4 regions of the Novimethylophilus sp. genome follow, and region 3 is predicted to be linked to each of the others. Evidence: predicted binding sites of a transcription regulator. Region 3 holds the regulator's gene; each other region holds the start of a gene.
The links. The regulator sigma-54, encoded in region 3, starts transcription at its own class of promoters, with help from an activator protein. The targets are predictions, from matches to a motif close to TGGCACNNTTCCTGCT.

Region 1 (7,153 bases), on a different contig from region 3:
TGCAGCCTGATGGCAACACGATAGCGTTTTTTAGCCAATGTTACCTGACGTTCGGCACGAGTCTTCAAAATGATCTCGCCTTGCCCATGCAGTGCCTGCACCGCATTGCGCACGATATTGAGCACGGCCTGGATCAGCTTCTCGCGGTCACCCACCAGATCCGGCAGGCTGGTGTCGTAATCCCGGCGAATCTTGATCCCGCCCGGCGATTCGGCCAGCATCAGGCTGCGCACGCGCTCGAGCACCTCATGGATATTGGTCAGCTCGTACTTGGGTACACGGTGCGGCGCCATCAGCCTATCCATCAGCGACTGCAGGCGATCGGCCTCCTTGATGATGACCTGCGTGTATTCGCGCAAGGTAGGTTGCGCCAATTCATGCTCCAGCAGCTGTGCCGCGCCACGGAGGCCACCCAGTGGATTACGGATTTCATGTGCCAGATTGCGCAGCAGTTCGGCATTGGCTTGCTGCTGGATCAGCATGCGCTCTTCGCGGGCAATACGCAGCTGTTGATCCATCTGCTGGAACTCGAGCACCAAACGCACCGGCGCAAGATCCACCGGGGTAACGGTGCAGGTAGCTGCCAGCGTGTGCTGGCGGAAAGTAGTCAGCGTAAGCTCATGCTCGCGAAAAGGGCTGTTGCCGACCAGGGCGCTTCCCACCGCACTCCATAGCATCTCGGCCCCGATAAACACCTGATCGAGCGGCATCAGGGCAACGTGGTGATAGCTTAAACCGAATATCACTTCGGCCGCGGGGTTGGCATAGACGACGCGACGTTCGCCATCAAGCAGCAGGACGGCTGTAGCAAGGTGTTCGAGACCGGCAAAAGAAGTAGGCAGTTGACTGAGCATCACCTTCCCCAAGCAAGAGCCGCGCCATGATTCTGGCCCCGTCCGCAATCCGCCACCTCGCCGGATTTACTTGATTCCAGCAAGCTCCTTTTGCAGCATTTGAATATTTTTTTCATGCAGGTTGACATTATCCTGCAATTGCTTCATTTTTTCCTCAAACGCAGCCATATTACGCCGCGTTACCGTTTGCGGCTTGCCGTCCTTGCCTGCGATTGTAGTCTTGAACGTCTCCGGATCCGCCTCACCTTCGGCATAGGCCTTTTTGGCTTGCTCCAAAGCCTTCTGCTCGCCCAGCAACTCCTCTTCCAGAATCTTGCGGCGCGTATCGTCGCGTTGCTTCTGCGTATTGGCGTCAACGCGGGGGAAATCTGCCGGAGTTGGCTGGCCTGCGCGCGGCATCCTGTTTTCACGCCCGCCACCCGCCTGCTTGGGGCTACCGTCAAAACCGAAACAGGATAATTTCTTGGCGCCTTTCAATGGAATATTGGTATAAACGATACGCCCCTCTGCATCTTCATATTTACAGGTGTCGGCAGCAGCCGGGACAGCAAGAAGAAAAGCCAGGCAAAAAGTTAACGTTTTCATAACGCTAGTGTATTAGAGAAATCTTAAACCAACAACGTTCCGCCATCGCAGGCAGACGACAGGCAATAAAAAGGCGGGTTTCCCCGCCTTTTTAAACCAGCAGCAACCGCTTAGATCGAATAGTACATATCGTACTCGACCGGGTGCGTGGTCATGCGGAAGCGAGTCACTTCCTCCATCTTCAGACCAATGTAAGCATCGATCATTTCGTTGGAGAACACACCGCCGCGGGTCAGGAACTCGCGATCCTTGTCCAGATATTCCAGTGCCTGATCGAGGCTGGAGCACACGGTTGGGATCTTTGCGTCCTCCTCCGGCGGCAGATCGTACAGGTTCTTGTCGGAAGGGTCGCCTGGGTGAATCTTGTTCTGCACGCCGTCCAGACCAGCCATCATCATGGCGGTGAAGGCCAGGTAGGGGTTTGCACCCGGGTCCGGGAAGCGCACTTCGATACGGCGAGCCTTGTCGGATTGCACGTAAGGCACGCGGATGGAGGCAGAACGGTTGCGCGCGGAGTAAGCCAGCTTCACCGGAGCCTCAAAGCCCGGCACCAGCCGCTTGTAGGAGTTGGTGAGCGGGTTGGTGATGGCGTTCAGCGCGCGAGCGTGCTTGATGATGCCGCCGATATAGTACAGCGCGAACTCGGAAAGGCCTGCATAGCCATTGCCTGCGAACAGGTTCTTGCCGTCCTTCCAGATGGATTGGTGAACGTGCATGCCGGAACCGTTGTCGCCAACGATAGGCTTGGGCATGAAGGTCGCGGTCTTGCCATACTGGTGGGCAACGTTATGCACTACGTACTTGAGGATTTGCGTCCAGTCGGCACGCTGGGTCAGCGAGGCAAACTTGGTACCGATTTCGCACTGGCCGGCGGTCGCCACTTCGTGGTGATGCACCTCGACCGGCACGCCCAACTCTTCGAGCGCCAGGCACATGGCGGAACGGATGTCCTGGAAGGAATCGACCGGCGGAACCGGGAAGTAGCCGCCCTTGACGGTGGGACGATGGCCGATGTTGCCGCCCTCGAACTTTTCGCCGGAAACCCAGGCGGCTTCTTCGGAATACACCTTGCTGGAAGAGCCGGACATGTCGACCGACCAGGTAACGGAGTCGAAAATGAAAAATTCGGGTTCGGGGCCGAAGAAAGCAGTGTCGCCAATGCCGCTGGACTTGAGGTAGGCTTCTGCGCGCTTAGCCATGCTACGCGGACAGCGGTCATAACCGGTGCCGGTGGAAGGCTCGACAACATCGCAGGTCAAGATCAGGGTCGGCTCGTCAAAGAATGGGTCGATATTGGCAGTGTCTGGGTCCGGCATCAGCAGCATGTCGGAAGCCTGAATGCCCTTCCAGCCGGCAATGGAGGAACCGTCGAAAGCATGACCTTCGGTGAACTTGCTTTCATCGAAAGCGGAAACCGGAACAGAAACGTGCTGCTCCTTGCCGCGGGTATCGGTAAAACGGAAATCAACGAAACGAATTTCGTTGTCCTTAACCAGTTTCATAACGTCGGCGACTGCCATGTATTTCTCCTAAAACGCTAGTTGAAGATTAAAATCGACCCGTTGGCACAGCACGAAGCGTGCCAAGTTATTTCCATAAAGTTTCCATTGTCCCATAAACGGATTAAAGAAGCGAAACAAAACCTGGCGCACCATATGCGTGCGCTGGCGCCAAGTCGCGCCTCAAAATGGTGCGCATTTGAATTTGGCTGATATTTTGGCGAGCAAAAGTTTTATACTCTTGGAAACCGTTCAATCAGGACCAAGTTATGGCATCGTTAACCAACATTCTCGCCCAAGCCAAGCAGCGAGCCGTCGACAAGGGGCTCGCTTATGAAGGCGCGCTCACGCCGGAGGAAGCCTGGGAAATATTGCAATCGGCACCCAACGCCAAACTGGTGGATGTACGCAGTTATCCCGAGCTTGATCTGGTGGGCCGCATTCCGCAAGCCGACCATATCGAATGGGCTTTCTATCCCGACTGGAAACCCAACCCGGACTTTGCCAGCCAGCTGAAAACCCAAATCGACCCCGAATCGCTGGTCATGTTCATTTGCCGCAGCGGCGGCCGCTCGCACAAAGCCGCCCAGGCGGCGCATCAGATTGGGTATACAAGCACATACAATGTGCTGGAAGGCTTCGAGGGCGATCCGGATGCAGCCACTGCGCAACGCGGCAAGGTCAATGGCTGGAAAGCCGCCGGACTACCATGGAAGAACGCTTGATTAAAACCGCCCATGAGTGATCGTTACGCCGTATTCGGCAACCCCGTAGCCCACAGCAAATCGCCGTTAATCCACTCCATTTTCGCACAGCAGTCCGGCCAGAATATGAGCTACGAGGCCATATTGGCGCCGCTGGACGGATTTGCGGCGGCCGTGCAAGCCTTCATCTGCTCGGGAGGACGGGGCGCCAATGTCACGGTCCCGTTCAAGGAAGAGGCCTTCCGCCTCGCAACCAGGTTGTCCGAACGCGCCGCGCAGGCCGAGGCGGTCAATACCCTGGTGTTGAACGGCACTGAAATCGCAGGCGACAACACCGACGGCGCCGGACTGGTGTCCGACATTCAGGGCAATCTCGGCTTTTCCATGGCGGGCAAGCGCATTTTGCTGATGGGAGCGGGCGGCGCGGCCCGCGGTGTCATTCTGCCTATACTAGCGGCATCGCCGGCCAATCTGACCATCGCCAATCGCACTCGGGAAAAAGTGGAAGCATTGCGCGCGCATTTCAGCGGCATCGAGGCCAGCAGTTATGCAGCGCTCACCGGACGCCAATTCAACCTCGTCATCAACGCAACGTCCAGCGGATTGAGCGGTGACCTGCCGCCGTTGCCTGCCGGTATTTTTGCCGATAGCGCGCTGGCCTACGACATGATGTATGGCCGGGAAACCCCGTTCATGAGTTTCGCCAAACAACAAGGCGCCAGCGTCGCCGATGGCCTGGGCATGCTGGTCGAACAAGCGGCAGAAGCATTTTTCATCTGGCGCGGCGTTCGGCCGCGAACCGCGCCCGTCATTGCCCAATTACGCGGATGAGATTGCGGCGTTTCTTCTGGCGCGCCACCCTCGCACTGCTCGCCCTGGTTGTGCTCTACCAGTTATGGGTTTTCCTGCACGTCTGGTGGTGGGTGGATCACAACCCCGACTCCAGCGCCTTCATGGAAACGCAGCTGGAAATCCTGCAAGCCAAGAACGCCGACGCCGAACTGCGCCACAAGTGGGTATCCTACAACCGCATTTCCAACCACCTCAAGCGCGCCGTCGTCGTCGCCGAGGATGCCAGGTTCGTCGATCATGAAGGCTTCGATTGGGACGGCATCCAGAAAGCTTACGAAAAGAATCTCAAGAAGGGCAAAATCGTCGCCGGTGGCTCCACCATCAGCCAGCAGCTTGCCAAGAACCTGTTCCTGTCAGGCCGTCGCACACCCTGGCGCAAGCTGGAAGAAGCGATGATCACGCTGATGCTGGAAAACCTGATGACCAAGCAGCGCATTCTCGAAATCTACCTGAACGTCATCGAATGGGGCAATGGCGTATTCGGCGCGGAAGCCGCGGCCCGGCATTATTACAAGACTTCCGCCGCCGGCCTGGGGGCAGAACAGGCCGCCAAGCTGGCGGCCATGGTGCCCAATCCGCGCTATTACGACGGCCACCGCGGCGCACGCGGATTGTCGCGCAAAACCGGCATCATCCTCGCGCGGATGCCGATGGCGGAACTGCCTTAAGAGCAGGCAACCATAAAGCCCAGGCCGCCTAAAGCATGGGCTTCAGGTATCTGCCGGTATAGCTTTTCTCGTTAGCCGCCACTTCCTCCGGTGTGCCCTCCGCAATGATCTGCCCCCCGCCGTTGCCACCTTCGGGGCCAAGATCGACGATCCAGTCTGCGGTTTTGATCACGTCCAGGTTATGCTCGATGACGACAATGGTGTTGCCGTGGTCGCGCAGGCGGTGCAGCACGTCGAGCAATAATTGGATGTCGGCGAAATGCAGGCCGGTCGTGGGTTCGTCCAGGATATACATGGTGCGGCCGGTGTCGCGCTTCGATAATTCCAGCGCCAGCTTGACGCGCTGCGCCTCGCCGCCGGATAGCGTGGTCGCCGACTGCCCCAGCGTGATGTAGCCCAGGCCGACATCCAGCAAGGTCCGCAGCTTGCGCGCCACCACCGGCACCGCGTTGAAAAAGCCATGCGCCTGCTCCACGGTCATTTCCAGCACTTCGCGGATGTTCTTGCCCTTGTACTGGATTTCGAGCGTCTCGCGGTTGTAGCGGTGGCCCTTGCACACGTCGCATGGCACATAGATATCCGGCAGGAAGTGCATTTCCACGCGGATCACGCCGTCACCCTGGCAAGCTTCGCAGCGGCCGCCCTTGACGTTGAACGAATAGCGTCCCGGCCCGTAGCCGCGCATGCGCGATTCCGGCACGCCGGCGAACAGTTCGCGGATCGGCGTGAACAGGCCGGTGTAGGTGGCCGGGTTGGAGCGCGGAGTGCGGCCGATCGGGCTCTGGTCGACGTCCACCACCTTGTCGAAGAATTCCAGCCCGTGGATTTCCTCGAACGCTGCCGGCTCGGTGCTGGACCCGTACAGATGCCGCGCGACGGCACGGTACAGCGTATCGTTAATGAGCGTGGACTTGCCCGAACCGGAAACCCCGGTCACGCACACGAACAGGCCGACCGGCAGGTCGAGCGTGACATCTTTCAGATTATTGCCGCGCGCCTGCGCGAGCTTCAGCCAGCGCTTGGGATCGGGCTCGTGGCGCTGCCCCGGCACCTCGATCTTCTTGTTGCCGGAAAGGTACTGCCCGGTCAGCGAGGCGGCATCCGCCATCACTTCCTGGGCCGTACCTTGCGACACGATGCGACCGCCATGCTCGCCCGCGCCGGGACCGATATCCACGACATAATCGGCAGACAGGATGGCATCCTGGTCGTGCTCGACGACGATCACGGTGTTGCCGATGTCGCGCAGGCGCTTCAGGGTTTCCAGCAGGCGGTCGTTGTCGCGCTGATGCAGACCGATCGAAGGTTCATCCAGCACATACATCACGCCGGTCAACCCCGAACCAATCTGCGAAGCCAGGCGGATGCGCTGCGCCTCGCCGCCGGACAGCGTTTCGGCCGAGCGAGACAGGGACAGGTAATCCAGCCCGACATTGGTCAGGAACGACAGGCGGTTGACCGTTTCCTTGACGATCTTGTCGGCGATGGCGAGCTTCTGCCCGCTAAGCTTGAGCTCCGCGAAAAATGTAAGCGCCTGCTTCAGCGGCCATTCGCAGATTTCGTGCAGGGTCTTGTTGCCGACCTTGACGTGGCGCGCTTCCTTGCGCAGCCGCGTGCCTTCGCATTCCGGGCAGGGCTTGGAATTGAGGTATTTGGCCAGCTCCTCGCGCACCAGCACCGAATCGGTTTCGCGGTAACGCCGCTCCAGATTGTGCAGGATGCCTTCGAACGCATGGCTGCGCGTGCTGGCGATGCCGCGTTCGTTGAGATAAATGAACGGGATACTCTCCTTGCCGCTACCGTTCAGCAGAATCTGCTGGGTGTCTTCCGGCAGCTGCTCGAACGGCGTTTCGACATCGAAACCGTAGTACGAGGCCAGGCTTTGCAGCATCTGGAAATAGAACTGGTTGCGCTTGTCCCAGCCCTTGATCGCGCCGGAAGCCAGCGACAGGTGCGGAAACGCGACCACGCGCTTGGCATCGAAAAAGCTC
Region 2 (7,153 bases), on a different contig from region 3:
CAGCGCGTTGGTGGTACTCATCGACGCGCACACGCCTGGGACGGGCGTGGCGGCGAGACAGAAACCGCTGGCGCGGCAACGCGCCAAGTCGAAGTCCTTGACCCGCGAAACCCCCGCTACAACCGCACAGGTTTAGCGGTGGGAGAGTTCATCGATCCCGAAGAAGTGCTGGCGTCGTTCAAGACCTATTACGCCACTGCCGAACTCGAAGGCATCACCGATCCGCATCTGGTGTACGACCTGCGCGCCAAGCTCGATGGCGCGGGGTTCTACGACGATTTTGAAGTAGAGCGCGTGGTCGCCGTGACGCTGGATGCCAAGGCCAAACAAGGCGATTTGGTCGTAGCGCTGGAGCCGGTGGTGGATAGGCTGCTCAAGCGCTACAAGGCGGGACAGGTTGCAGTGCAGGCCGCGCGTGACAAAGGGGATGCCGCTGCGGAGCAGGAGGCCAGGAACGAACTGGATAGCCTGGTGCTGTTCAAGGGCGATATGGGCGCTTATTTGCGGCTGTATGCGTTTCTTTCCCAGATTTTTGATTACGGCAACACAGCTATCGAAAAGCGGGCGATTTTCTTCAAGTGCCTGCTGCCCTTGCTGGAGTTTGGACGGGAGCGCGATGGCGTGGATTTGTCCAAAGTCGTCATGACACATCACAAGCTCAAGGATCAGGGCAAACGTGCGCTACCATTGCAGAACGGCGAATATCCGAAGTTGTCCCCGCTCACCGATGCGGGCGGCGGCGCGGTGCATGAGAAGGAGAAGTCGCGGCTGTATGAAATCATCGCCAAGCTTAACGATCTGTTTGAAGGGGATGTGACGGAGGATGACAAGCTGGTGTATGTGAACAACGTACTCAAGGGTAAGCTGCTGGAATCGGAGATTTTGGTGCGGCAGGCGGCCAGCAACACCAAGGAGCAGCTCAAAAATTCGCCGGACCTTTTAAACGCCATCGTGGATGCTATTCTTGGAGCTTCTGCCGCGCATAGTGCAATGAGCAAGCAGGCGCTGAATTCGGAAAAAGTACGCTATGGTCTTCGCGATGTTTTGATGGGACCGGCTCAGCTTTACGAGGCGTTGCGTGAACGCTCGGAATAGCGGCGATGAGCGCGTAGAATCACAGTATTATTGAGGATGAGAGGAATTTAGATGAAGCGAATTTTCTATGCTGGATTGCTGACTGCAATAGTGGTTTTACCGGCCTGCGTTACCATCAATATCTACTTCCCCGCGGCAGCGGCGGAAAAGGCCGCTGACAAGATCATCGACGAAGTCTGGCAGATCAAGAAGGGCGAACAGAAACCCGTCGACCAGCCTGCCGACCAACCGGCGCAAGGTAAATAAGGAACCGATCATGAAAAAACTGCTGTTCGCATTTCTCGCTTTGATACTGACTACATCGGTATTCGCAGCCGGTGCCGATCTTGAAATCAACACCCCGGCCATCGCTTCGCTCAAGGCCAGCATGCAGGCGCGACACGGCCAACTGGCGTCCCACTACGCCAGCGGTGCGGTCGGCCTGACGCGCGACGGCCTGGTGGCGATGCACGACGCCAATGCGGTGCCGCTGGCGCAGCGCCAGGGCGTCAACGGCCTGGTCTCCGCCGAAAACGGCGACCGCAACGCGCTGTACAGGGAAATCGCCGTCGCCAATGGCCATCCCGAATGGGAATCCGAAGTGCGCAACACCTTTGCGCAGCGCTGGGTGCAAAAAGCGCAGGGCGGCTGGTGGTATCAGGATGCCGGCGGCGGCTGGGTTAAAAAATAAAATAAACCGCGGATAAACGCCGATGAACGCAGATAACACCCAGATTCATCGGTGTTTATCTGCGTTCATCGGCGGTTGAAATGATGACACCAACGCTAGTCTTCGACATCGAAACCATCCCCGATACCGACGGTATCGCGCGCCTCAACGGCCTGCCGGCCGGCACCCCCGCGGCGGATATCGCCGCGATGGCTTTCCATCAGCGCCGCCAGCACAACGGCAGCGATTTTCTGCCTTTGCACCTGCAGCGCGTCTGCGCCATTTCCTGCGCCTTGCGCGAAGGCGGCAATTTCAAGGTGTGGACGCTGGGTTCGCCGGAGGATAATGAAGCGCAGATCATCCAGCGTTTTTTCGACGGCATCGAGAAATACACGCCGCAGATCGTCTCCTGGAATGGCGGTGGCTTCGACCTGCCGGTGCTGCATTACCGGGCGATGATCCACGGCATCCAGGCGGCGCGCTATTGGGACCTGGGCGAGGACGACCGCGAGTTCAAGTGGAACAACTACATCAGCCGCTACCACATGCGCCATCTCGACCTGATGGACGTGGTGGCGATGTACCAGCCGCGCGCCAATGCGCCGCTGGACGAGGTCGCGCAGTTGTGCGGTTTCCCCGGCAAGCTGGGCATGGACGGCTCCAAGGTGTGGGATGCTTTCCAGCGCGGCGAGATCGAAGCCATCCGCAACTATTGCGAAACCGATGTCGCCAATACCCACCTGGTTTTCCTGCGTTTTCAGCGGATGCGCGGCATTCTCAACGCCGAAGCCTACCAGCGCGAAATAGCGCTGGTGCGCGAGACGCTGGCTTCCTACCCCGGTCCCCATTGGCAGGAGTTTCTGGCAGCCTGGGCTGCCTAAAGCCTGTTGAAATAGGCTCCTGGTTGTTGCGCTTCTGTGTCATATTTCTTTCTGATGATCTTCATACGCCTGCAATAAACTGTTTTGCCAAAATGGGATAGCACACTCGTTCCCCCTCGTTTTTAATGAGTTCCAATGCGAGCCGGATTTCGGCTCGCTGAGGTTAATCGTGAAACGAGAGAGGGAGCAATGAACCATCGTCCATTTCTGAAACGTACCTGTGGGCTGGCTGTTGCCGTGCTGGGCGCAGTATCCATTAACGTTTTGGCGGAAGCTGCGGCAGCTGCACCCGCACCGGCCTGGACGTTCGTAACTTCGGTCGCGCTGGTCAATGACTACATCTGGCGCGGCCAGAGCAATATCTGGGATAAGCCTGCCGTGCAGTTCAGTATCGAGGCGGATCATGCCTCGGGTGCGTATGCCGGGTTCTGGGCGTCGAATGTTTCTTCCCAATGGGTGCCGGGAGCTAACCTGGAACTGGATGCCTACAGCGGTTTGCGCGGCGCATTTCCGGAAGAGATGTCCGATTTCACCTACGATCTTGGCGCTATTTATGTCTATTACCCGGGCGGAAACTCTGATGGGTCGGGCTTTGGATTGCCTTTGCCCATGCGCGGATGCCGGGCTTAACTATGGAGCATGAATATGAGTAATCAAAGTCATTCCCTCAAGCCCACGCTGAATGTCTGGCATATGTGGGGTCTGGCCGTCGGCCTGGTGATTTCCGGTGAATATTTCGGCTGGAGTTACGGCTGGGATAAGGCCGGCACGCTAGGTTTCATGGTCACGTCCATACTGATTGCGGTGATGTACACCACCTTTATTTTCAGTTTTACCGAACTGACGACCTCCATCCCGCATGCGGGCGGGCCGTTTGCCTATGCGCGCCGCGCTTTCGGATCAAAAGCGGCGTTTATTGCCGGATTCGCCACGCTGGTGGAGTTCGTGTTTGCGCCACCCGCGATTGCGATGGCGATCGGCGCGTACCTCAACGTGCAGTTCCCATCCGTCGATCCCAAGACGATGGCGGCGGGTGCGTACGTGATCTTTATTGCGCTCAATATTATCGGCGTGCATATCGCGGCGACTTTTGAGCTGTTCGTGACTTTGCTGGCGATTGCGGAACTGCTGGTGTTCATGGGCGTGGTATCGCCGGGTTTCTCTGTCAGCAATTTCGTGGCGCACGGCTGGGCCGGGCGGGACAGTTTCAGCATGGCGGTGATTCCCGGCATTGTGGCGGCGATTCCGTTCGCGATCTGGTTTTTTCTCGCCATTGAAGGGGTGGCGATGGCCGCAGAAGAAGCGCAAGACCCCAAGCGCACGGTACCGACTGCCTATATCGCGGGTATCCTGACGCTGGTTGTGCTGGCGATGGGGGTGATGATATTCGCAGGCGGCGTGGGTGACTGGAAGGCGCTTTCCAACATCAACGACCCCTTGCCGCAGGCGATGAAGCTGGTGGTGGGCGCAAACAGCGGCTGGCTGCACATGCTGGTGTGGATTGGTCTGTTTGGTCTGGTGGCTTCGTTCCATGGCATCATTCTGGGTTATTCGCGGCAGATTTTTGCCTTGGCGCGTGCCGGTTACATGCCCAGGTATTTTTCCGCCGTGCATCCCAGGTTCAAGACGCCGCATCGCGCGATTATTGCCGGCGGCGTGGTGGGCATCGCGGCTATCTTCAGCGATAACCTGATTACCTTCGGTGGCCAGACCCTGACGTCCAACCTGATTACCATGTCGGTATTCGGCGCGATTGTGATGTACATTATCTCCATGTTCAGCCTGTTTGCGCTGCGCAAGAAAGAGCCCGATCTCCATCGGCCTTTTCCGGCGATGCTCTATCCGCTGTTCCCGGTGATCGCACTGGTGCTGGCCGTGGTCAGCCTGGTGACCATGACGTACTATAACCAGTTGCTGGCAGGTGTATTCATGGCGTTGATGGCAGCGGCATTCGGCTACTTCCTGCTCACCAAGCACCATCGCGATGCGGCGGTGGACAAGCACCATGCGCCTGCCGTTGCGTAATCCGTGAGACTCTTTCCGGGCTGCTTGCGGCCCCGGAAGCATTGATATGGGGAATTAAGGGCAAGCATGCAATATCGTTACGCCATCGGATTGCACACCTACCATTTTGCCGATCTGAAGGCGTTGCTGGCCAAGGCCACGCCCGGCAGGTCGGGCGACTATCTGGCCGGGATCGCCGCGGAGACGGCTGCCGAGCGGGTGGCGGCCAGGATGTGCCTGGCCGAGGTACCGCTCAAGCGCTTTCTGCAAGAGCCGGTGATTCCGTATGAAGACGATGAAGTCACGCGTCTGATTGTCGATACGCACGATGCGCAGGCCTTTGCCGAAATCAGCCATTTGACGGTGGGCGATTTCCGCAACTGGCTGCTGTCGGAGGCTGCCGATACCGCCGCCTTGAGCCGGCTCGCCCCCGGCATCACGCCGGAAATGGCCGCCGCGGTCAGCAAGCTGATGCGCAATCAGGATTTGATCCTGGTGGCGCGCAAATGTCGCGTGGTGACGGCTTTTCGCAACACCATCGGCTTGCCCGGCCGCATGTCCACGCGGTTGCAGCCCAATCATCCCACCGACGACGTGCGCGGTATCGCCGCTTCCATTGTCGACGGGCTGCTGTATGGCGCGGGCGATGCTGTGATCGGCATCAATCCCGCCACCGATAGCATCCCCGCGCTGATGGATCTGTATTATCTGGTGGACGAAGTGATCGGCGAGTTCGCCATTCCCACCCAATCCTGCGTGCTGACGCACGTGACCAACCAGATTCAGGTGATGGAAAAAGGCGCGCCGGTGGACCTGATTTTTCAGTCCATCGCCGGTACCGAACAGGCCAATCGCGGTTTCGGCATCGATCTGGCCATCCTGCGCGAGGCGCAGCAGGCCGCGCTGTCGCTGAACCGCGGCACGGTGGGCAATAACGTGATGTATTTCGAAACCGGGCAGGGCACGGCGCTTTCCGCCGATGCCCATTTCGGCGTGGATCAGCAGACCTGCGAGGCGCGTGCGTACGCCATCGCCCGGCACTTTTCACCGTTGCTGAGCAATACCGTGGTCGGCTTCATCGGGCCGGAGTATCTGTACGACGGCAAGCAGATCATCCGTGCCGGCCTGGAAGACCATTTCTGCGGCAAATTGCTGGGCGTGCCGCTGGGTTGCGACGTTTGCTACACCAATCACGCCGAAGCGGACCAGGACGACATGGATAACCTGATGACGCTGTTGGCCGTGGCTGGCATCACCTTTATCATCGGTGTGCCGGGCGCGGATGACATCATGCTGAATTACCAGAGCACCTCATTTCACGACGCCCTTTACCTGCGTAATGTGTTGGGGCTGCGGGCGGCGCCGGAGTATGAACAATGGCTCAAGAAAATGAACATCATGGATTCGGGCGGCGCGATACGGCCGGTGGAGCCGGCGCATCCGCTGCTCGCCAGGATGCCGAAGGCGCTCCCGGCATGACGGAAAACCCCGCTGCGACTGTCGCCGGTCCGATGGTTGCCGGCGAGGCTGCCTCAAAAGCGCCGGTTTCAAAAGATCCGTGGGAGCATCTGAAAAAATTTACGCGGGCGCGCATTGCGCTGGGTCGGGCGGGCAACAGCATGCCCACCGACGAGGTATTACGTTTCGGTTTCTCCCATGCGATGGCGCGCGATGCGGTGCATCTGCCGCTGGATGTTGATGCGCTGTGCCGGTCGCTGGGGGATGCCGGGTTTGAAACCCTGCGCGTGCGGAGCGCAGCACCGGATCGCGCTGCCTACCTGCTGCGGCCCGACCTGGGACGGCGCCTGGATGCGGATGCCGCCGCAACTTTGCAGGATTACCCGCACAAGGGCTTCGACCTGTCGATCGTTGTGGGAGACGGTCTGTCGTCGCTGGCCATCAAGAACCATGCGCAGCCGCTGCTGGAACAGCTGCGCGCGGTGACGCCGCCCGCATGGAACGTCGCACCGGTGGTGATTGCCACGCAGGCGCGTGTTGCCTTGAGCGACGCCGTTGCCGAAGCGCTGCATGCGCGCGTGGTGGTCATGCTGGTTGGCGAGCGCCCCGGTTTGACTTCCCCGGACAGCCTTGGGGTTTACATCACCTATGCGCCGCGGACAGGGCGCCAGGATGCGGAACGCAACTGCATTTCCAACGTGCGTCCCGAGGGATTGAGTTATGGGGCGGCAGCGCGCAAGACGCTGTGGCTGGTCAGTGAGGCGATGCGGTTGAAAGTGTCGGGCATCGGATTGAAGGACCAGAGCGATATTGCCGAGATCGGTGCGGTGGCGCAGCCCAGGTTGTCCGGCGAGTAGCGCGCTTTACCGGTTGCTCCGGGAATGGCACTGGTGCTGGCGACGCCAGGTATCCGAAGGCAATTCGCCAAACAGTTTTTTGTATTCCTGCGAAAAATGCCCGAAGTGCCAGAATCCCCAGGCGGTGGCAGCTTCCGTCACGGAATGCGCATCTTTAAGCAGTTGGTGTACGCCATTGAGCCGTTGCGCGCGCAGAAAAGCGACCGGGT
Region 3 (7,153 bases):
GTTCCGTCATCAACGCGCGTTCCGCATGGATGCTTTCCGCCAGCGTACGCTCGCCGCCTGACAAGGGATGGCGGCGCCTGGTCTCGCTGAAACGTTTGACCAGGGTTTCGGTATTTGATTCGAGAAACAGCAGTTGTAGCTCGGCGCCGCGCGACCTGAGTCCGCGGATGTGCCCCGGTAGCTCTTCCAGCCTGGCGCTGCGCGTATCCACGCTGACGGCGACCAGTTGCTGGCCGGCTTGGTCCAGATGCTCTACCACCGGGGTCAGCATCTGTGCGGGCAGGTTGTCGACGCAGTAATAGCCGCTGTCTTCCAGCGCCTTCAGCACGATGCTTTTGCCGGAGCCCGACAGGCCGGTGACGATTACCAGGTGCATCGCTGGCTAGTTCCTGTCATCGTGCGACATATTGCGCCGGATTTCGCGGTTCTGGCGCTGCAAGAACTGGCGTGAGCTGTTGACGCCGCGCAGCAGCAGGATGTGGTTGCGTACCGCGACTTCGACCAGCACCGCAAGGTTGCGACCGGCAGCGACCGGCAGCGTTACTTTAGGGATTTTGACGCCGAGGATGGTTTCGCTCTGCGCCTTGATCTTGAGCCGGTCGACCTGGTGCGTGGCAAAATTTTCCGCCATTTCCAGCTGCACGATCAGGTCCAGCGGCTTGGTGGGCTTGATCGCGTTGTCGCCGAACAGCGCGCGCACGTTCAGCACGCCTAAGCCCCGCACTTCCAGAAAATCCTGCAGCAGTAGCGGGCAGCGGCCTTCCAGGCGCTCCGGCGAAACGCGATAGAAATCGGTGACGTCGTCCGCCACCAGACGGTGGCCGCGCGTAATGAGTTCCAGCGCGAGTTCGCTTTTGCCGATAGCGGCTTCGCCCTTGATCAGCACGCCGAAACCCTGCACTTCCAGAAACACGCCGTGGGAACTGGTCGATTCCGCCACCGCCTGGGCCAGGAAATGGCTCAGCACGTCCATCAGGCGCGGGCTCTGCTCGGGTGACGTGAACAGCGGGGTTCTCGAGTGGTCGGCAGTATCCAGCAACACTTGGGGCGCCACTTCGCCATTGGCTACGACGACTGCGGCCAGGTCGGTGGAAAACAGGTTGGCGATGGCGAATTTCAGTCCGTCATCGTCCAGGCTGCGCAAATAATCCATTTCGGCGCAGCCCAAGACCTGCACCCGGTTGGGATGCACGAAATTCAGATGCCCGATCAGCGCCAGCGAAGGCTTGGTAACGGCTTCGCTGGTGAGCAAATTGCCGCCGCCTTCCTTGCCGGCAACCCACGTCAGCCGCAGCTTGCGGCGGGTATCGCGGTAAAGCTCGGCAACGGTGATCTGGGCCATGTAAGAAGGTTAACCGCCGATGAACGCAGATAAATGCCGATGGCTCAGCAATCGATTTACTATTCGCAGCACAGCGTAAGATGCATGCAAAAAAGGATAGTGATTGTCTGAATAATCTGTTTTATCTGCGTTCATCGGCATTTATCTGCGGTTGAATGCTGTTATGGTTTTTTTAACCTTATTCGGCGTTCTGGTGCTTGACGCCGCCATTGGAGCGGTGGTGGTCGGAAATTTTTTCCTTGAACTTCAGCACCTGACGATCCAGCTTGTCCGCCAGCAAATCGATCGCGCTATACATGTCGCCGTTGCTGCATTCCGCATGCAGGTCGCTGCCGGGAACATGGATGGTGGCTTCGGCTTTCTGCGCCAGCTTTTCCACGGTCAGGGTGACCTTGACGTCGATCACATGGTCGAAATGATTGGTGATGCGCTCCAGTTTGGACTGGACGTAATCGCGCAGCGGCGGAGTGATTTCGAGATGATGTCCGGTCAGGTTCAGGTTCATGATGATGCTCTCCTCTAGATGGTCTTGCGTTGATTGGCAGCGGGTATCTGCAAAGATTCGCGGTATTTGGCGATAGTGCGGCGTGCCACGACGATACCCTGCTGTCCAAGAATGTCGGCAATCTGGTTGTCGGAGAGCGGCTTGCGCGGCTCCTCCGCAGCAACGAATTGCTTGATTAATGCGCGTATGGCGGTGGCCGAACAGGCGCCGCCGGATTCGGTAGCGACATGGCTGCCGAAGAAATATTTGAGTTCATAAACACCGCTCGGTGTAAGCATGTACTTGCGGGTAGTCACCCGCGAAATGGTCGATTCATGCAGGCCAAGCTCGTCGGCGATTTCGCGCAGCACCATGGGACGCATTGCCACGTCGCCATGCTCGAAGAAGTTGCGCTGGCGGTCGACGATCGCCTGGGACACGCGCAATATCGTGGCAAAGCGCTGCTGGATGTTCTTGATGAACCATTTCGCCTCCTGCATTTGCGTGGACAGGTACTGGCTGGAACTGTCGCGGTTGCGGGTGAGAATGTCCGCATACATGCGGTTGATGCGCAATTTGGGCACGGCCTCGCCATTCAGGCTGGCAAGCCACATGCCTTTGACTTTTTTCACCACCACTTCCGGCTGCACGTAGTGGTCGGCTTCGATGCGGGTAAAAGCGGAGCCGGGGCGGGGGTCTAGCCGGGTGATGAGCAGCTGTGCCGCGCGCAGGGTTTCGTCATCGCAGCGCAGGTTTTTTTTCAGGCGTGCATAGTCGCGCGTCGCCAGCAGCGGTAAATGGTTGCGCACGATGAGCAGCCCCATATCCCGCTGCGGAGTATCCTCGGGCTGTGCGAGCAACTGCAACTCCAGGCATTCGGCCAGATTGCGCGCCCCCACGCCGAGCGGGTCGAGATGCTGGACCAGCTTGAGCGCCGTTTGCAGCTCCAGCAGGTCGATTTCCAGTTCGGCGGGCAGCATCTCCGCCAGTTCTTCCAGCGGCTGATCCAGATAGCCGTCTTCGTTGATCGCATCCACCAGCAGCGCGGCCAGCGCCTGATCATGTTCGGACAGCGGCATCATGCGCAATTGCTCCAGCAGGTGCTCGCGCAGCGTGGGCGCGTCCGGCTCCTGGAACAGGTACTCGTTATCGTCGTCGCTGCTGGCGTTGCCGCTGGAAACCTTGTCCCAGCGTTCGCTTTCCACCGAACTGAAATCCGTTTCGGCCGAGTCCGGCGATTCCGGGGTTTCAGCCGGAGCGCCGACCTCGGTATCGACGGTCTGGCTGTCGGTGCCGGTATAGTTCGGCGTCACCGCATCTTCTTCGCTGCCCCGTTCCAGCAGCGGGTTTTCCTGCAGCATCTGCTCCAGTTCCTGCCCCAGTTCCAGCGAAGACAGCTGCAGCAGGCGGATGGACTGCTGCAGCTGCGGGGTGAGCGCCAGGTGCTGCGAAAGGCGAAGTTGTAATGATTGCTTCATGGTCGATGCTTACAGCCGGAAATCCTTGCCGAGGTAAACCTCGCGCACGCTTTCGTTGGCGATGATTTCGTCGGGCCGCCCGGCCGCCATTACGCGGCCGTCGTTGACAATATAAGCACGGTCGCAAATGCCGAGCGTTTCGCGCACGTTATGGTCGGTAATCAGCACTCCTATGCCTTGTTCCTTGAGGAAGCGGATGATTTTCTGGATATCGATCACTGCAATCGGGTCGATGCCGGCGAAGGGTTCATCCAGCAGGATGAAGCGCGGACCGCTGGCCAAGCAGCGGGCAATTTCCACGCGCCGCCGCTCGCCGCCGGACAGGCTGACCGCCGAATTGTCGCGCAGATGGGTGATGTGCAGTTCCTGCAATAGTTCATCGAGGCGCAGTTCCAGCTTTTCCGGCGGAATATTCTGCAACTCCAGAATCGCCAGGATGTTTTCCGCCACCGTCAGCTTGCGGAAAATGGAAGGCTCCTGCGGCAGATACGACAAGCCCATGCGCGAGCGGCGATGGATCGGCAGCCTGCTCAGGTCATGGCCGTCCAGCGTGATTTGCCCGCCGTCCAGCGGCACCAGCCCCACCATCATATAAAAGCTGGTGGTTTTGCCCGCGCCGTTGGGCCCCAGCAGGCCGACGATCTCGCCACTGGAAACCTTCATCGAAATGTCGTGGACCACCGTGCGCGCCTTGTAGCGCTTCTGCAATCCCTGAACCTTGAGCTCACTCACAGTTGCCAACCCTGGACTCCCGGTTGCCGTCCCTTGCATCATTGATTGTCTTGCGGTGCGGAGGCCGGCGGCGTTTCTGCGGCAGGCTTCGCGCCGGCGCCTTTCGCCGACTTCGGCTGGATCACCGCGTGCACGCGGCCTTTCGGATTGGCCGGCGTCGCCCCCTGCGGGCCGCCGAGCACTTCGGCGTACTCGGCGTTGGCGTCGTACATGATGTAATCGCCATGCACGATGTCCTCGCCGCGCTTCACCCATGCCTTCACGTACAGCTGCACCTTGTCCATGCGGCCGTCGTATTCGATGCGCTGGCCGCTGCCCTGTATATATTCGTCCTTGCCTTCCATCTTCTGGCGGAAAGTGGTGGGGCTGCCGGTGGAGGTGCTGTGCTGGAAGCCGTCCTTGTCCTCGCGCACGACCAGTTTGTCGGCATGAATGACTAGCGTGCCTTGGGTGAGGATGACATTGCCGGAATACACGCTGATTTTTTTGGCGTCGTTCGAGGTCAGGCTGTCGGCCTCGAGGTCGATAGGCTTGTCGCGGTCGGCTTTTTCCGCGAACGACATGCCGCTTGCCAGCAGCAGGAGCAGCGAAAGGGCGAGGTGAGATATTTTAATTAGCGGGATTCGCATAATGTCTCCGGATCCGGGTCTTGGAATGCCCGGCTTTGGTTTCGGTTTTTTTCGCCTTCCGGCCGTTGGTCTTGGTTTTCTGGGTATTCATGTCGTTGGTGCCAGCCTTGTTTTTGGAGCGCGGGCTTTTCACATCCGCTTTATCCTGTTTCTGGCCCGCTGGCGCCGTCACCGGCGCTTTCACGCCTGCGACCTGTTCTACAGTCAGCGGCGGCAGGGGTGGTGCATCGGGGCGCTCGTAATGCACTTTGACGCGGTTGAACAGCTTCAGTATGCGCTCTTTTTTGTTGTACTCCATGCCGCTGGCGTGAACGACCGTGCGCGGAGCCTGCAGGATAGTCACGGGGCGGTCGGTTTTCAGCAGGCCCAGATCCGGCATGATATGCATATACTCGGTCAGCAGGGTCAGTTCGCCTTTTTGCGGAGTCGCTGCGCGCACCATTCTCACATTATCCATGAAATAGACATTTTCGGCATTGGGTGAAACCAGGCCGCGCCCGCCTTGCACCTGTATGGTTGGCTTTTTGAGTGAGAATTGCGTGAAAAAGGGCCGCGTGAGCTTGGTGGTGTCATCGTCCGGAAAATGCCGCATGTCAGTGCCGGCCAGGCTGTAGCGCGGATTGCCCTGCCGGTCTGTTCTGTGCGAGGAAAAATTGTTGACAATGTAATCCGGGTCATGTCGCGTGCTGCCGTCGCGCTTGGCTGCGGGCGGCTGCACGCTGTGGTCTATCCACAGCGTGAGTGCCGCCAGCAGCGCCAGCAGTATTAGCGCAAACCAGATTGCGGGAAAGCCTTTCATGCGCGCTGTCCGTGACAAGTGCTCAGATCGTCCTCACCGCAGATACTGCGCCATCTGCTCATCATAGGTATCTTGTGCCTGCATGATGAATTCGCAAATCTCGCGCACCGCGCCCTGCCCCGCTCCGCGCGAAGTTACCAGGTGGGCGTGCTGCTTGACCAGCGGTGGCGCCGCGGGCACGGTGACGGCGAAGCCGCAGCGACGCATCGGCGGCAGGTCGACCACGTCGTCGCCCATAAAGGCGCATTGCTCCGGGGTCAGCCCGGTTTGCCGCAGCAGGTCGAGAAAGGCTTCCAGCTTGTCTTCCACGCCCTGGTAAAAATGGCCGATGCCGGTGCTCTCCGCGCGTTTGGCGACAACGTTGGAAGTGCGGCCGGTGATGATCGCCATGTCTACGCCGCTGGCCTTGAGCAGCTTCATCCCGAGGCCGTCGTGCGAATTGAAGGCCTTGTACTCGAGGCCATCATCGCCGAGGATCAGGCGGCCGTCGGTGAGTACGCCGTCGACGTCGAAAATGATCAGCTTGATCTTGCGCGCGCGCTCTATTGCTTCATTCATATCGATAATTGGTACAAACACCCGAGGTGTGTTGCATGCCTTTCAAATCACTTTTGCCCGCAGCAGGTCGTGCATATTGAGTGCGCCGATCAGCTTGCCCGCCTCATCCACCACCAAGAGACCGTTGATCTTGCGTTCTTCCATCAGTTCCACGGCTTCCACAGCCAGCTGGTGCGGGCCTATCGATTGCGGATTACGGTGCATGGTGTCGATGATCATTGCGCCGCGAAAATCCAGGCCCTGCTCCAGGATGCGCCTCAGGTCGCCGTCGGTGAAAATGCCTATAGGCTGTTCCTCGGCGTTGATTATCGCAGTCATGCCCAGGCCCTTGCGCGTCATTTCCAGCAGCGCTTCGGAGAGCGAGGCGTTGGCTGGAACGCAGGGTACGGCGTCGCCGCTACGCATGATGTCCCACACATGCACCAAGAGCCGCCTGCCCAGCGCGCCGCCCGGATGCGAACGGGCAAAGTCCTCGGCGGAAAAGCCGCGTGCGTCCAGCAGCGTCACCGCCAGCGCGTCGCCCAAGGCCAGGGCCGCAGTCGTGCTGGCGGTAGGCGTCAGGCCCAGCGAGCAGGCTTCCTGCGCGACGCCGGCGTCCAGGTGCACGTCCGACTCCCGCGCCAGCGAGGAATGGGGGTTGCCGGTCATGCTGATGAGCTTGGCTCCCATGCGCTTGAGCAGCGGAACAATAGCCAGCAGCTCGTCGCTTTCGCCGGAATTGGAGAGCGCCAGCAGCACGTCAGCGTGCGTAATCATGCCGAAATCGCCGTGGCTGGCCTCGGCCGGGTGCATGAAAAACGCCGGCGTGCCGGTGCTGGCCAGGGTGGCGGCGATCTTGCTGCCGATATGGCCGGACTTGCCGATGCCGCTGACGACAACGCGCCCGTGGCATTGCAGGATGAGATCGACCGCGTGCTGGAAGCTGGCGTCGAGTCGCAGCGCCAGCGCTTCCACCGCGCGTGCTTCGATTTGCAGCACTTCGCGCGCCAGATCGAGGCCGTGCGCGGCCTTCTGTGGTTGCTGTAATGCAGATGACATATACGAAGTATAAAAGGGAAACCCTGCCGGAGAAAGCCTCGGCACGTTATTTGCTGTAAATAATTGCTGCGGCCGCGCGGGTTGGTGCAGCCA
Region 4 (7,153 bases), on a different contig from region 3:
ACCGGGCGCCAGCATCGAACCCAGTTCATCATCGAGATCAGCCACGCTGCTTCAGCGGTGCTGATCTCGGATTTGCGCAATAAATTTTCGGGAGCCGGCCTGCACTATATGCTGATGCCGCTGATGGAAGCCGGGAAGCTTTGACGACGATCGTTTAAGGTCACTCTACCACTTGCAGCATTGGATTGAACGCCTTGGACAGCAGCATCACGCGGCTACCGACCCTGAGCTTGGCCGCTTCGTCGGCGGTGGCGATGATGCGCACGATCTGGTTGCCGACCAGCACCGATACCGCAAATACCACGTCTGCGGGTTCGATCGCCAGCACTTCACCGGCGAAGTGAAATTTGCCGCTGGACTGGCTGCTGCCGAATACAGTGGCGGGTTCGCCTTCGCGCACCGTACGGCCGTTTTCGATCACTACCACGCGCCGCGACAGTTTGTAGACCTCGCTCACGTCGTGGCTCACCAGCAGCGTGGTGAGGCCGAAATGGCGCTGCAGGCGCAGGATTTCGTCCTGCAGGCGCTGGCGGATTTCATGGTCCAGCGCGGACAGCGGTTCGTCCAGCAGCAGCAGGCGCGGCTCGGAGGCCAGTGCACGGGCGAGCGCCACGCGCTGTTTCTGCCCGCCGGACAAGGCATCCGGTTTGCGGTGTTGCAGTTCGCCCAGTTCCATCAGGTCCAGCAATGCATCCACGCGTTTTTTGTCCGCTCCTTTCCGCAAGGCGAATTCCAGATTGCCGCGCACCGTCATGTTGGGAAACAGCGCGTAATCCTGGAACACATAGCCTACGCGCCGCTGTTGCGGCGCAAGATTGATGCGGGCGGCGGTATCCAACCAGGTTTCGCCGTTGACGACCAGGCTCCCCTGTTCCGGCAGATCCAGCCCGGCGAGACAGCGCAGCAGCGTGGTCTTGCCCACGCCCGACGGGCCGAACAAGGCGACGAACTCGCCTTCGCCGACCTCAAGGCTGACATCCAGCACAAACTCGCCTTGCGCGCCATGCAGACGTTTTTTGATACGGGCGCGGATCATATCGGCGCCTTGCGGTTGAACACGTACACCACCAGCAGGATGAGGAAGGAAAGGCAGAACAACACCCCGGCGTAGAAATTGGCCGCGGCATAGTTGAGCGCCTCGACTTCGTCGTAAATGGCAATCGACGCCACGCGGGTTTGATCGGGCAGGTTTCCGCCTATCATCAGTACCACGCCGAACTCGCCCACGGTATGGGCAAAAGCCAGCACCGTGCCGGACAAGAGTGCGGGCTTGATATTGGGCAGCAGCACGCGCAGGAAAGTCTCCAATTTAGACTTGCCCAGCACATGCGCGGCCTCGGCAAGGGAGGATGGAAGGTTCTGGAAACCGGATTGCACCGGGTGCACCAGAAAAGGAAAACTGAAAATCACCGAAGCCACCACCAGCCCCTCGAAGCTGAATGCCAGCCTGAGACCGGCCACACGGTCCAGCCACTGCCCGAACCAGTGCTCCGGGCTGAAGGCCAGCAGCAGGTAGAAGCCCAGCACGGAAGGCGGCAGCACCAAAGGCATGCTGACCAATGCCTCGACCACGGGTTTGAATCGGGTCCGGGTATGCGCCAGCCACCAGGCAAACGGCACGCCGATGCAGAACAGGATAGCCGTCGTCACCGACGCCAGCTTGAAAGTGATCAGCAATGGTTGCCAATCAAGCGTCATGGGACAGCACCATTTCATTAGCCTTGACCAATGCCTCCGCCGTGTCGCCGACAGCCAGTTGCAGGCGATCCACGCCGCGCGTGGTGATGACGCAGATCAAGGGCTCGCCGCGATAATCCAGCCCCACCGCGCTCAGGATCGCGCCGCGCTCGATGCTGCGCACCGTCACCGGAAACCGGTTGCGCAGGCTGATGAGGCCGGTGAGATTTTTCGCCAGCGAGACCTCGGTTTCCTTAAACAGCAGCGTCACCGGATGGCCCACTCGCAGGTAGCTCGCCGTGTCCGGAGTTTCCAGCAGCGTTGCGGTAAACATGTCGCCGCCGACCGCCACATCCACCAGCGACATGTGGCTGTTGCAATCGACGCTAACGATTTGTCCTTGCAGCTTGTTCAAGGCAGTTTGTATCCATGTTTGGCGAAAATCTCGCGCGCTTTGGATGAAAGCACAAAGCCGTAGAACTTGCGCGCGGCTTCGCCATTCACCTCCGACCCGTGCTTGAGGATCACGACCCCCTGCGCGATCGGCTCGTAGCTTTCCGCCGGCACTTCTATCCACTTGCCCTTGCCCGCCGTTTCTGGAGCCACGACGATAGATTTTGCGCTGAAGCCCACATCCGCCGCCTTGCTGTCCACATACTGGCTGACTTGGGTGATATTTTCGCCATACACCAGCTTGGGTTCGACAGCCGCACGCACCTTGTAATAATCCAGCACCTTGAGTGCCTGCCGCCCGAACGGCGCGACCTTGGGATTGGCGATGGCAACCTTGCCCACGCTTGCATCTGCGAGCCCGGCCACGCCCTTACCCAAATCGACATCCTTTTGTGTCCACAACACCAGCAGGCCGTAGGCGTAAGGTTTGGGCGGCGTAACGGCGTAGCCGTCCTTATAAAGACCTTCCGGGAACTCCATGTCCGCCGACATGAATACGTCGAACGGTGCGCCGCTCCTGACCTGTGTTGCGATCTTGCCGGAGGAGTTGAGCACGCTCTGTGTCTCGATACCGGTTTCTTTCTTGAACTCGGCAGCGAGGTCGTCAAACACGTATTTGAGATTAGCCGCGATCGCTACGGTCAAGGGTTCCGCGCTGGCAACAAGTGCATGTGCCAGCAACAGGAGGATAAGAAAACACTGTTTCAGGAATTTCATGTTGGCTCCTATAAGATCATTATCGATGGGCTAATTCAAGTGCATCAGAAGTCGAACTGCGCCCGCATCGTCAGCGCGTCTTCGTTGTCAAAAGTCTTGCCGCTAACGGTGACCGGCATCTCTAAGCTGGTATGCACGTAGTTGGCGATCAGGCGCACGTTGGGGTTAAGTATCCAGTTGGCGCCCAACGCCCAGGCATCGACTCCGGAGGCTGGCATACCAGGCTGACATGTCACGGCTGAAGTTGGTGCCGTCAAAATTGGCCCGGATGTATTCGCCCTGGAGCTTGATCGGACCGTTGGCCAGAGCAAGTTCAGCCCCGCCGCGGGTACGGTCGACGGGGTTGGTGAATTTGTTGGCAGAGGTATCGGTGGTTTCGAAGAACTTGTAACCGCGCGCTTCCGTCTGCATTACGGGAATAGCTGAACCGCCTTCCTGCTTGCCGTAGGAATAGAAGCCCCCCACATGCACCACCGCATCCTTCCAGCCGGCGAATTCGGCTATATTGCCGGTGAGGCGAGCCATCAAGTCCTTGTTGTCGTGTTTGGCATCGCTTTCGTCGGCGTTGTTGCCGTTGATCCAGGCGGCGCTGTAATAGATGCCGTTCATCGGCGTGCCATGCACCATAACGCCACGGTCAAAGGTACCGCCGAGCAGGGCATCGGCCAGCGAGCGTTCCTGGAAGTCGGTGAAATTGGTGCTCATGCTGCGTTCAAGTCCGTAGAATGGCTTGAACTGGCCGAAGCGTATCTTGACTTGCTTGAATTTGTCGATATCGAAATAGGCATGGGTGAGCGTCGTGCTGGTACCGGAGTATTCGCCTTCCACCCGCGCGGAATAGTCCTTGTAAAAGGTCATGGCAGCGCCCAGCCGTGCGCGGCGCACGCTAAAGGTGTCGGCGGCGCTTTCGTCCGGGTGGAACACGCGGGCATCGGCCTGCACACGGCCGTTGATGGCGAGTTGCCAGTTGCCGCTGCCGTCTCCTAATTTCATGCCATCCTTGAAAGATGCGAAGACCGGCTGCCCTTCTGCCTTGCCTCCGGCACCCTGCAAGGCTTTCAGTTCCTCGGCCATCGCTTTCATCTGCCATTGCTGCTCTTCCAGCATTTTCTGCAACTGCATGATCCTGTCGTTAGTATTGTCGTCCGCATAGGCGACATTGACGCACAAAGCAAGCAGCACACCACTTTTCAGCGTCCATCCCCGTTTCATTTAAAGGCTCCTTTTCAAAAAACATCAATCGCAATAAAGTTAACTACATAACGACAGGCAAAAAAACACCGCCTTAATCGGTGACTCCCAGAATGACACTGCTGGCCTTGAACACGGCGCAGACTTCAAGCCCTTCTTTCAGGCTCAAGCTGTTTACACTTTCATTAGTGATAATCACGCTGACGGTGTTGCCGCCGTCCAATTGCAGCACCACCTCGGTATTCACATTACCCAGCGTGATGCGCGTGATCCTGCCGATGAGCTTGTTGCGAGCGCTGACCTTGTTTGCGGCATCCGGCAAGGCGAGGATGATCCAGCTGGCCTTGACCAGCGCCCAGGCATCGCTGCCGATCTTGAGATTCAGGCTCTCCAGCCCGTCATGCGTGACGACGGAATGTATCCTGTCGCCGCCGGTCAACGTCAGTTCCACTTCCACATTCACCGGCCCCAGCTTGATGGCGCTCACCTTGCCGAAAAACTGATTTCTTGCACTGGTTTTCACGGACAGCCTCCTGATCATATGATAAACATTGTCGAAATCGGCGATGCCCGCGCTGGCGGCTTCCAGAAAGCGCTTTTGCTCGCGCAGCAGGGCCCGGTAGGCATCCACGATGCGGACACCCAAGCTAGTCAACTGCGTCCCGCCGCCGCCCTTGCCGCCTGTCATGGTCGCCATCAGCGGCTCGCCCAACATGCCGTTCATCGCATCCACCGCATCCCACGCACCCTTGTAACTCAACCCTGCCGCCTTGGCCGCCTGCGTGATCGAACCGCATTCGCCGATGTGCTCCAGCAATGCTATGCGCTTGTCGCTCAACAGGTTTTGCTCGTCGCGTCCCAGCGCTAGCGTGCCTACTACTTTCAAGTCGTTACGGTTCGCCATCGGTTTGTTCCAGTTATCGCAATAAAATGTAGTATATAGCGATACGCTGGAAGTTGAGCAGGTTCCGTGCCATAAGCGAGTTGCACTTTTATATTCAATTAGATTGAAATAAGTTAACGCACAGGCCTGGTGTTGGCGAGACGGATTGTAGCGTTTGCGACAATCGGTGATCGGCCTTGCAAAAGTGCTGCTAACCTCGTTTAATTACTCCATTGAACTATCTTCGCCGTCGCGATGAACCCGCAAAAAGTCGACAGAGCCAAAGTTGCCTGCCTGGAAGACCTGCCCAACGTCGGCATGGCCATGGCCGCGGATTTGCGCCTGATCGGCATCCATGTGCCGGAGCAACTGGTCGGCAGGGAAGCGTTCGAGTTGTATGATGCGCTGTGCATGGCGACGGCCATGCGGCATGATCCCTGCGTGATCGATGTGTTTATGTCGATTGTCAGTTTCATGAACGGCGGGCCTGCGCGGCCATGGTGGTCGTTTACCGAGGAACGCAAGCGTTTTTTCAAGCCCTGACTTTTAGCGTCCATTTTTACGGGAGCATTTATGGATACCCTGCTGATCACAGGCGCCAATCGCGGTCTCGGGCTGGAATTCGTTAAACAATACGCCGCCGCCGGATGGCGCGTGCTGGCTTGCTGCCGAGATCCCGGCCAAGCCCGGGCATTGGGCAAAATCGCAGCCGATTCCCAAGGCCGGGTAATGTCGCATGCGCTGGACATGGCCGATTTTCACGCCATCGACACATTGGCGGAAGAATTGCGCGACATCCCGATAGACCTCATCATCAACAATGCCGGCATCTACCCGGACCGGAACAGCGGCTTCGGGCGTACCGATTACGACGTCTGGGCAAGCGCTTTCCGCGTCAACGCGATGGCGCCGCTCAAGATGGCGGAGGCGTTCATCGGCCACCTGGAACGCGCTAAGGGCAAATCTATCGCCACCGTCGGCAGCAAGATGGGCAGCGTCGCTGACAACACCAGCGGCGGTTGCTACCTGTATCGCTCCAGCAAGGCCGCGGTGAACATCGTCGTCAAAAGCCTGGCGATCGACTTGGCCGGGCGCGGCATCAAGGCGGTGGTGCTGCATCCCGGCTGGGTACAAACCGACATGGGCGGTCCCAATGCGCTGATCACCGCGGAACAGAGCGTGGCCGGCATGTGCAATGTGCTGACGCGGCTGACCGTGGCGGATTCCGGGCGCTTCATCGCCTATGATGGCAAGGATGTGCCCTGGTAATTTATCGCGCTGAAAATAAGAACGCGGCCTGAATTATCGGCCGCGTTCTTATCAGGCTTGCTTCTGCTAGCACATTTGCGCGTCTATTCTCGGTTATTTTTAATTCACGTAACAACCGGCGCCGCCGGTATCGCTTTTACCCTCGCTAGTTCCGCCGTCCGGATGGCCGGTTTCCAGCGGTAGGCCCGGATCTTTTGGCACCAGTATCGGCTGTATGTTGAGGCTGCTGACAAAACCGAACTGGCCGGCGCTGAAGTTCAGTTCGCCGGCATTATTGCGGGCGTTGATGACGCCATTGATCACATTCAGGTGCAGGCCGTCCTGCAGCCTGCCGCCGCAATCGCCCTGGCACATCAGAAGGCGGAAGTGGGTGCCGCGGATGCCAATGGTGGCGGTGGCGGTGTTGAGGCGATAAGCGTCGCGATTGCCGCGCTTGCCAACCAGGCCTGTGATCGTGCGCAGGCCGCCCTTGATCAGGCTGAATACGAAATTGTCTTTGTCGGGCGCGTTTTCATCAAAACCATAAGCGTCGATTTTGAGTTTTGAACTGGGGCTGATGGTGACTTCGCCGCCGTCTGAAAACTTGATGCGCGCATAACTGTCTTTTTCGGTGGAAAGGACATCGCCGGCATCCACCTCGGATTTTTGCGAGAGGATTTTTACCGTTCCGTCGGGCTTCTGAACCGAAAGCGTGCCGCTCAGGTTGGCCACTGTCGCGGCCGCGCCCAGCGCCTCGAACGATAACAAGGCGGCCAGCAGGGCAATGATACGTAGTGTTTTTAGCATGTCCATTCTTCCTGCAAATTGATTAGCTGCACTGTTGCGGCTTGTCTTTTTTATCCTTGGATTCTTTGTCTTTGCTGTTCTCTTCGGAGTTGCCATTGCCATTGTCGTTCTCGCCATTGCCGAAGAAATCGTCTCCCTTCGGGGCATCCACCAGCAAAGTATGTTCAATAAGCGAGG

Region 1: a site for sigma-54 is predicted at 3,009-3,024, ahead of glnA (type I glutamate--ammonia ligase). Genes of this name have one in related genera too.
Region 2: a site for sigma-54 is predicted at 2,663-2,678, ahead of VGK14_RS02475 (TorF family putative porin). Genes of this name have one in related genera too.
Region 4: a site for sigma-54 is predicted at 4,999-5,014, ahead of VGK14_RS10015 (TOBE domain-containing protein). Genes of this name have one in related genera too.

The regions. Positions count from the first base shown of each region.
Region 1 is NZ_DASXVH010000015.1:10,661-17,813, reverse strand. It holds gene glnL (nitrogen regulation protein NR(II)) at 1-854, opposite strand, end outside; gene VGK14_RS01295 (DUF4124 domain-containing protein) at 921-1,439, opposite strand; gene glnA (type I glutamate--ammonia ligase) at 1,550-2,959, opposite strand; gene VGK14_RS01285 (rhodanese-like domain-containing protein) at 3,208-3,663, shown strand; gene aroE (shikimate dehydrogenase) at 3,676-4,473, shown strand; gene mtgA (monofunctional biosynthetic peptidoglycan transglycosylase) at 4,470-5,162, shown strand; gene uvrA (excinuclease ABC subunit UvrA) at 5,191-7,153, opposite strand, start outside.
Region 2 is NZ_DASXVH010000026.1:31,661-38,813, forward strand. It holds gene VGK14_RS02450 (transposase) at 1-136, shown strand, start outside; gene VGK14_RS02455 (hypothetical protein) at 139-1,095, shown strand; gene VGK14_RS02460 (hypothetical protein) at 1,147-1,341, shown strand; gene VGK14_RS02465 (YdbL family protein) at 1,352-1,765, shown strand; gene VGK14_RS02470 (3'-5' exonuclease) at 1,849-2,625, shown strand; gene VGK14_RS02475 (TorF family putative porin) at 2,815-3,255, shown strand; gene eat (ethanolamine permease) at 3,271-4,650, shown strand; gene VGK14_RS02485 (ethanolamine ammonia-lyase subunit EutB) at 4,717-6,108, shown strand; gene eutC (ethanolamine ammonia-lyase subunit EutC) at 6,105-6,944, shown strand; gene VGK14_RS02495 (helix-turn-helix domain-containing protein) at 6,951-7,153, opposite strand, start outside.
Region 3 is NZ_DASXVH010000013.1:7,677-14,829, forward strand. It holds gene rapZ (RNase adapter RapZ) at 1-376, opposite strand, end outside; gene hprK (HPr(Ser) kinase/phosphatase) at 383-1,342, opposite strand; gene hpf (ribosome hibernation-promoting factor, HPF/YfiA family) at 1,521-1,847, opposite strand; gene VGK14_RS01135 (RNA polymerase factor sigma-54) at 1,862-3,304, opposite strand; gene lptB (LPS export ABC transporter ATP-binding protein) at 3,314-4,036, opposite strand; gene lptA (lipopolysaccharide transport periplasmic protein LptA) at 4,075-4,665, opposite strand; gene lptC (LPS export ABC transporter periplasmic protein LptC) at 4,646-5,464, opposite strand; gene VGK14_RS01155 (HAD family hydrolase) at 5,498-6,022, opposite strand; gene VGK14_RS01160 (KpsF/GutQ family sugar-phosphate isomerase) at 6,065-7,060, opposite strand.
Region 4 is NZ_DASXVH010000065.1:16,557-23,709, reverse strand. It holds gene VGK14_RS10050 (DUF3240 family protein) at 1-144, shown strand, start outside; gene VGK14_RS10045 (ATP-binding cassette domain-containing protein) at 161-1,036, opposite strand; gene modB (molybdate ABC transporter permease subunit) at 1,033-1,698, opposite strand; gene VGK14_RS10035 (TOBE domain-containing protein) at 1,688-2,092, opposite strand; gene modA (molybdate ABC transporter substrate-binding protein) at 2,089-2,847, opposite strand; gene VGK14_RS10025 (porin) at 2,892-3,065, opposite strand; gene VGK14_RS10020 (porin) at 3,013-4,059, opposite strand; gene VGK14_RS10015 (TOBE domain-containing protein) at 4,133-4,942, opposite strand; gene VGK14_RS10010 (helix-hairpin-helix domain-containing protein) at 5,177-5,464, shown strand; gene VGK14_RS10005 (SDR family oxidoreductase) at 5,495-6,190, shown strand; gene VGK14_RS10000 (FecR family protein) at 6,290-6,976, opposite strand; gene VGK14_RS09995 (filamentous hemagglutinin N-terminal domain-containing protein) at 6,999-7,153, opposite strand, start outside.